DNA from 3 places in the Bacillus sp. ABA4_010 genome. Region 1 is predicted to be linked to each of the others. Evidence: a T-box and tRNA genes for the amino acid it is inferred to sense, from the RefSeq annotation. Region 1 holds a T-box; the other regions hold tRNA genes.
What was found. The T-box of region 1 lies ahead of ileS (isoleucine--tRNA ligase). A T-box ahead of a tRNA ligase gene usually reads a tRNA of that ligase, here a tRNA-Ile.
Positions count from the first base shown of each region.

Region 2: it encodes a tRNA-Ile, which carries the amino acid that the T-box ahead of ileS (isoleucine--tRNA ligase) is inferred to sense. The anticodon was not compared.
Region 3: it encodes a tRNA-Ile, which carries the amino acid that the T-box ahead of ileS (isoleucine--tRNA ligase) is inferred to sense. The anticodon was not compared.

Region 1 is NZ_JBSWUN010000003.1:680,996-683,315, forward strand. Features, by position in the region: gene ACXAEO_RS04675 (YlmH family RNA-binding protein) at 1-275, shown strand, start outside; gene ACXAEO_RS04680 (DivIVA domain-containing protein) at 362-859, shown strand; T-box leader at 927-1,167, shown strand; gene ileS (isoleucine--tRNA ligase) at 1,325-2,320, shown strand, end outside.
Region 2 is NZ_JBSWUN010000004.1:18,715-21,034, reverse strand. Features, by position in the region: rRNA gene ACXAEO_RS19790 (16S ribosomal RNA) at 1-1,437, shown strand, start outside; tRNA gene ACXAEO_RS19785 (tRNA-Ile) at 1,518-1,594, shown strand; tRNA gene ACXAEO_RS19780 (tRNA-Ala) at 1,610-1,685, shown strand; rRNA gene ACXAEO_RS19775 (23S ribosomal RNA) at 1,775-2,320, shown strand, end outside.
Region 3 is NZ_JBSWUN010000003.1:513-2,832, forward strand. Features, by position in the region: rRNA gene ACXAEO_RS01120 (16S ribosomal RNA) at 1-1,102, shown strand, start outside; tRNA gene ACXAEO_RS01125 (tRNA-Ile) at 1,183-1,259, shown strand; tRNA gene ACXAEO_RS01130 (tRNA-Ala) at 1,275-1,350, shown strand; rRNA gene ACXAEO_RS01135 (23S ribosomal RNA) at 1,440-2,320, shown strand, end outside.

The sequences.
Region 1 (2,320 bases):
CAAAAGAAGAGTGGATTGAACAGTCGGTTACAGTGTCATCTTTGCGATTGGATGTTCTGTTATCTAATATTTACCGTCTTTCTAGGCAAAAAGTGCAGCCATTTATTGAGCACGGCAATGCAAAAGTTAATTTTAAAGTCGTGGAGCAACCTTCTTTTGAGTGCCAAGAGGGAGATGTTCTTTCGTTGAGAGGGCATGGCAGAAGCCGTATCTTGTCCATTGAAGGTAAGACAAAAAAAGAAAAATGGAGAATTGTCGTCGGAATTCAAAAATAAACGGCATAAAAAGCAGGAAATAGACAAAAAACGTCGAAAATTAATGTTCAGAATTGGAGAATGAGACAACGTGGAGGTGGCTTATAATGCCTTTAACACCTTTAGATATTCATAACAAGGAATTCAATAAGGGTTTTCGGGGATATGACGAAGATGAAGTAAATGAGTTTTTGGATCAGGTTATTAAAGATTACGAACAATTGATTCGTGAAAAGAAAGAGCTTGAGGGTAAAGTTCATGAGCTAACGGAAAAAATCGGCCACTTTACGAGCATTGAAGAAGCGTTGAATAAATCAATTTTAATTGCCCAGGAAGCGGGAGAAGAAGTTAAGCGAAACGCACAGAAAGAAGCCAAGCTCATTATTAAAGAAGCCGAAAAAAATGCAGACCGCATCATTAATGAAGCCTTATCAAAATCAAGAAAAATCGCGATTGATATCGAGGACTTAAAAAAGCAATCTAAAGTGTTCCGGACAAGATTCAAAATGTTGATTGAGGCACAACTTGAAATGCTTGATAATGATGACTGGGATCATTTGATGGAATATGAAGTCTCTGCTTTTGATCCAAAAGAAGAAGATTGACAATGTCGTCTTGACTTCTAAAGGAAAATTATTTTATAATTTTATCACGATTTCTTTTCGTATAACGAGTATAACGAGGAAAGGGACAGTAGTTTCTTCAGTTGTTTTATAATAGCGAATCGAGGAAGGTGGGAGCTCGGTATAAAACGAAGAAATGAACATCACCCTGGAGTTCCTTGTCGAACTAATAGTAGACAATGGCGTGTCATTCGCGTTAAGAATGTTTTAAGAGGACTTTGCCTAATTTTAGTATACATAAAGGTACAGTCTACAAGGGTGGTACCGCGGGAGATCTTCTCGTCCCTTTTTGGGATGCAGAAGGTCTTTTTTTATTGTCCATCAGTAGTGCAAGTCGACTGTGACGGTCCCTTTTTTCATTTGAAGGAACCAAAAGTAGTCGATGGAAAGCTTGCAGCGGTAACGAAGTTCGTTCCGTATTTTGAATATAAAAATGGAGGCTAAATCATGGAATACAAAGACACATTATTAATGCCGCAAACGGAATTTCCGATGCGTGGTAATTTACCAAAACGTGAACCAGATATGCAGAAAAAATGGGAAGAAATGAGCATCTATGAAAAAGTGCAAGAACGCACAAAAGATCGTCCATTTTTCATCCTGCATGACGGCCCTCCGTATGCAAACGGTGATATTCACATGGGGCATGCTCTTAATAAAATTTTGAAGGACTTTATTGTGCGCTATAAATCGATGGCTGGCTTTTGCTCACCATATGTTCCAGGTTGGGATACACATGGTTTGCCAATTGAAACAGCATTAACAAAAAATAAAAAAGTGAACCGCAAAGAAATGAGCGTCGCTGAATTCCGTAAATTATGTGAAGAGTATGCGTGGGAGCAAGTAGACCGTCAGCGTGAGCAATTCAAACGTCTTGGCGTTCGCGGTGATTGGGATAATCCGTATGTAACATTACAGCCGGAATACGAAGCACAGCAAATTAAAGTGTTCGGTGAGATGGCGAAAAAAGGCTATATTTACAAAGGATTAAAACCAGTTTATTGGTCTCCTTCAAGTGAATCTGCCTTAGCAGAAGCAGAGATTGAATACTATGATAAAAAATCTCCTTCTATTTACGTTGCGTTCCCTGTTAAAGATGGAAAAGGTGTCTTGAACAGTGATGAGCAAATTGTAATCTGGACGACAACACCGTGGACAATGCCAGCTAATCTTGGTATTTCAGTACATCCAGACCTTGAATATAGCGTAGTCGCAGCAAATGGCGGTAAATATGTTATTGCGTCTGAGTTAGTAGAGTCTGTCGCAAAAGCAATTGAGTGGGAAACATATGAAGTGACGCGAACGGTTAAAGGAGCAGAGTTGGAGCATGTTGTAGCGAAGCATCCTTTATATGACCGTGATTCTCTTGTAATGCTTGGCGATCACGTAACGACAGATGCTGGTACAGGTTGTGTTCATACAGCGCCTGGTCACGGGGAAGAT
Region 2 (2,320 bases), on a different contig from region 1:
TAACACGTGGGCAACCTGCCTGTAAGACTGGGATAACTTCGGGAAACCGGAGCTAATACCGGATAACACCGAGGACCACATGGTCCTTGGTTGAAAGATGGTTTCGGCTATCACTTACAGATGGGCCCGCGGCGCATTAGCTAGTTGGTGAGGTAACGGCTCACCAAGGCGACGATGCGTAGCCGACCTGAGAGGGTGATCGGCCACACTGGGACTGAGACACGGCCCAGACTCCTACGGGAGGCAGCAGTAGGGAATCTTCCGCAATGGACGAAAGTCTGACGGAGCAACGCCGCGTGAGCGATGAAGGCCTTCGGGTCGTAAAGCTCTGTTGTTAGGGAAGAACAAGTACCAGAGTAACTGCTGGTACCTTGACGGTACCTAACCAGAAAGCCACGGCTAACTACGTGCCAGCAGCCGCGGTAATACGTAGGTGGCAAGCGTTGTCCGGAATTATTGGGCGTAAAGCGCGCGCAGGCGGTTCCTTAAGTCTGATGTGAAAGCCCACGGCTCAACCGTGGAGGGTCATTGGAAACTGGGGAACTTGAGTGCAGAAGAGGAAAGCGGAATTCCACGTGTAGCGGTGAAATGCGTAGAGATGTGGAGGAACACCAGTGGCGAAGGCGGCTTTCTGGTCTGTAACTGACGCTGAGGCGCGAAAGCGTGGGGAGCAAACAGGATTAGATACCCTGGTAGTCCACGCCGTAAACGATGAGTGCTAAGTGTTAGGGGGTTTCCGCCCCTTAGTGCTGCAGCTAACGCATTAAGCACTCCGCCTGGGGAGTACGGCCGCAAGGCTGAAACTCAAAGGAATTGACGGGGGCCCGCACAAGCGGTGGAGCATGTGGTTTAATTCGAAGCAACGCGAAGAACCTTACCAGGTCTTGACATCCTCTGACAACTCTAGAGATAGAGCGTTCCCCTTCGGGGGACAGAGTGACAGGTGGTGCATGGTTGTCGTCAGCTCGTGTCGTGAGATGTTGGGTTAAGTCCCGCAACGAGCGCAACCCTTGATCTTAGTTGCCAGCATTCAGTTGGGCACTCTAAGGTGACTGCCGGTGACAAACCGGAGGAAGGTGGGGATGACGTCAAATCATCATGCCCCTTATGACCTGGGCTACACACGTGCTACAATGGACGGTACAAAGAGTCGCGAGACCGCGAGGTGGAGCTAATCTCATAAAACCGTTCTCAGTTCGGATTGCAGGCTGCAACTCGCCTGCATGAAGCCGGAATCGCTAGTAATCGCGGATCAGCATGCCGCGGTGAATACGTTCCCGGGCCTTGTACACACCGCCCGTCACACCACGAGAGTTTGCAACACCCGAAGTCGGTGAGGTAACCGTAAGGAGCCAGCCGCCTAAGGTGGGGTAGATGATTGGGGTGAAGTCGTAACAAGGTAGCCGTATCGGAAGGTGCGGCTGGATCACCTCCTTTCTAAGGATTTTTACAAGAATCGTTGACGAAAAACGTTTTGTTCAGTTTTGAGAGAATTTCATTCTCTTTTCTTATGGTATGGGCCTATAGCTCAGCTGGTTAGAGCGCACGCCTGATAAGCGTGAGGTCGATGGTTCGAGTCCATTTAGGCCCACCATACCACTTTTATATTGGGGCCTTAGCTCAGCTGGGAGAGCGCCTGCCTTGCACGCAGGAGGTCAGCGGTTCGATCCCGCTAGGCTCCACCAATGATTGTTCTTTGAAAACTAGATAACAGTAATAGCTGAGGAAAGTGAAAGCTTTTCTAATGTAAGAAACATGTAGCCGTAAGGCGAATGGTTAAGTTAGAAAGGGCGCACGGTGAATGCCTTGGCACTAGGAGCCGATGAAGGACGGGACTAACACCGATATGCTTCGGGGAGCTGTAAGTGAGCTTTGATCCGGAGATTTCCGAATGGGGAAACCCACTGTTCGTAATGGAACAGTATCTTTACCTGAATACATAGGGTATGGAAGGCAGACCCGGGGAACTGAAACATCTAAGTACCCGGAGGAAGAGAAAGCAATTGCGATTTCCTGAGTAGCGGCGAGCGAAACGGAATTAGCCCAAACCAAGAGGCTTGCCTCTTGGGGTTGTAGGACACTCTATACGGAGTTACAAAGGAACGAAGTAGATGAAGAGGCCTGGAAAGGCCCGTCGAAGAAGGTAACAACCCTGTAGTTGAAACTTCGTTCCCTCTTGAGTGGATCCTGAGTACGGCGGGACACGAGAAATCCCGTCGGAAGCTGGGAGGACCATCTCCCAAGGCTAAATACTCCCTAGTGACCGATAGTGAACCAGTACCGTGAGGGAAAGGTGAAAAGCACCCCGGAAGGGGAGTGA
Region 3 (2,320 bases), 680 kb from region 1:
TAGGGAAGAACAAGTACCAGAGTAACTGCTGGTACCTTGACGGTACCTAACCAGAAAGCCACGGCTAACTACGTGCCAGCAGCCGCGGTAATACGTAGGTGGCAAGCGTTGTCCGGAATTATTGGGCGTAAAGCGCGCGCAGGCGGTTCCTTAAGTCTGATGTGAAAGCCCACGGCTCAACCGTGGAGGGTCATTGGAAACTGGGGAACTTGAGTGCAGAAGAGGAAAGCGGAATTCCACGTGTAGCGGTGAAATGCGTAGAGATGTGGAGGAACACCAGTGGCGAAGGCGGCTTTCTGGTCTGTAACTGACGCTGAGGCGCGAAAGCGTGGGGAGCAAACAGGATTAGATACCCTGGTAGTCCACGCCGTAAACGATGAGTGCTAAGTGTTAGGGGGTTTCCGCCCCTTAGTGCTGCAGCTAACGCATTAAGCACTCCGCCTGGGGAGTACGGCCGCAAGGCTGAAACTCAAAGGAATTGACGGGGGCCCGCACAAGCGGTGGAGCATGTGGTTTAATTCGAAGCAACGCGAAGAACCTTACCAGGTCTTGACATCCTCTGACAACTCTAGAGATAGAGCGTTCCCCTTCGGGGGACAGAGTGACAGGTGGTGCATGGTTGTCGTCAGCTCGTGTCGTGAGATGTTGGGTTAAGTCCCGCAACGAGCGCAACCCTTGATCTTAGTTGCCAGCATTCAGTTGGGCACTCTAAGGTGACTGCCGGTGACAAACCGGAGGAAGGTGGGGATGACGTCAAATCATCATGCCCCTTATGACCTGGGCTACACACGTGCTACAATGGACGGTACAAAGAGTCGCGAGACCGCGAGGTGGAGCTAATCTCATAAAACCGTTCTCAGTTCGGATTGCAGGCTGCAACTCGCCTGCATGAAGCCGGAATCGCTAGTAATCGCGGATCAGCATGCCGCGGTGAATACGTTCCCGGGCCTTGTACACACCGCCCGTCACACCACGAGAGTTTGCAACACCCGAAGTCGGTGAGGTAACCGTAAGGAGCCAGCCGCCTAAGGTGGGGTAGATGATTGGGGTGAAGTCGTAACAAGGTAGCCGTATCGGAAGGTGCGGCTGGATCACCTCCTTTCTAAGGATTTTTACAAGAATCGTTGACGAAAAACGTTTTGTTCAGTTTTGAGAGAATTTCATTCTCTTTTCTTATGGTATGGGCCTATAGCTCAGCTGGTTAGAGCGCACGCCTGATAAGCGTGAGGTCGATGGTTCGAGTCCATTTAGGCCCACCATACCACTTTTATATTGGGGCCTTAGCTCAGCTGGGAGAGCGCCTGCCTTGCACGCAGGAGGTCAGCGGTTCGATCCCGCTAGGCTCCACCAATGATTGTTCTTTGAAAACTAGATAACAGTAATAGCTGAGGAAAGTGAAAGCTTTTCTAATGTAAGAAACATGTAGCCGTAAGGCGAATGGTTAAGTTAGAAAGGGCGCACGGTGAATGCCTTGGCACTAGGAGCCGATGAAGGACGGGACTAACACCGATATGCTTCGGGGAGCTGTAAGTGAGCTTTGATCCGGAGATTTCCGAATGGGGAAACCCACTGTTCGTAATGGAACAGTATCTTTACCTGAATACATAGGGTATGGAAGGCAGACCCGGGGAACTGAAACATCTAAGTACCCGGAGGAAGAGAAAGCAATTGCGATTTCCTGAGTAGCGGCGAGCGAAACGGAATTAGCCCAAACCAAGAGGCTTGCCTCTTGGGGTTGTAGGACACTCTATACGGAGTTACAAAGGAACGAAGTAGATGAAGAGGCCTGGAAAGGCCCGTCGAAGAAGGTAACAACCCTGTAGTTGAAACTTCGTTCTCTCTTGAGTGGATCCTGAGTACGGCGGGACACGAGAAATCCCGTCGGAAGCTGGGAGGACCATCTCCCAAGGCTAAATACTCCCTAGTGACCGATAGTGAACCAGTACCGTGAGGGAAAGGTGAAAAGCACCCCGGAAGGGGAGTGAAAGAGATCCTGAAACCGTGTGCCTACAAGTAGTCAGAGCCCGTTAACGGGTGATGGCGTGCCTTTTGTAGAATGAACCGGCGAGTTACGATCCCATGCAAGGTTAAGTTGAAGAGACGGAGCCGCAGCGAAAGCGAGTCTGAATAGGGCGAATGAGTATGTGGTCGTAGACCCGAAACCAGGTGATCTACCCATGTCCAGGGTGAAGTTCAGGTAACACTGAATGGAGGCCCGAACCCACGCACGTTGAAAAGTGCGGGGATGAGGTGTGGGTAGCGGAGAAATTCCAATCGAACCTGGAGATAGCTGGTTCTCTCCGAAATAGCTTTAGGGCTA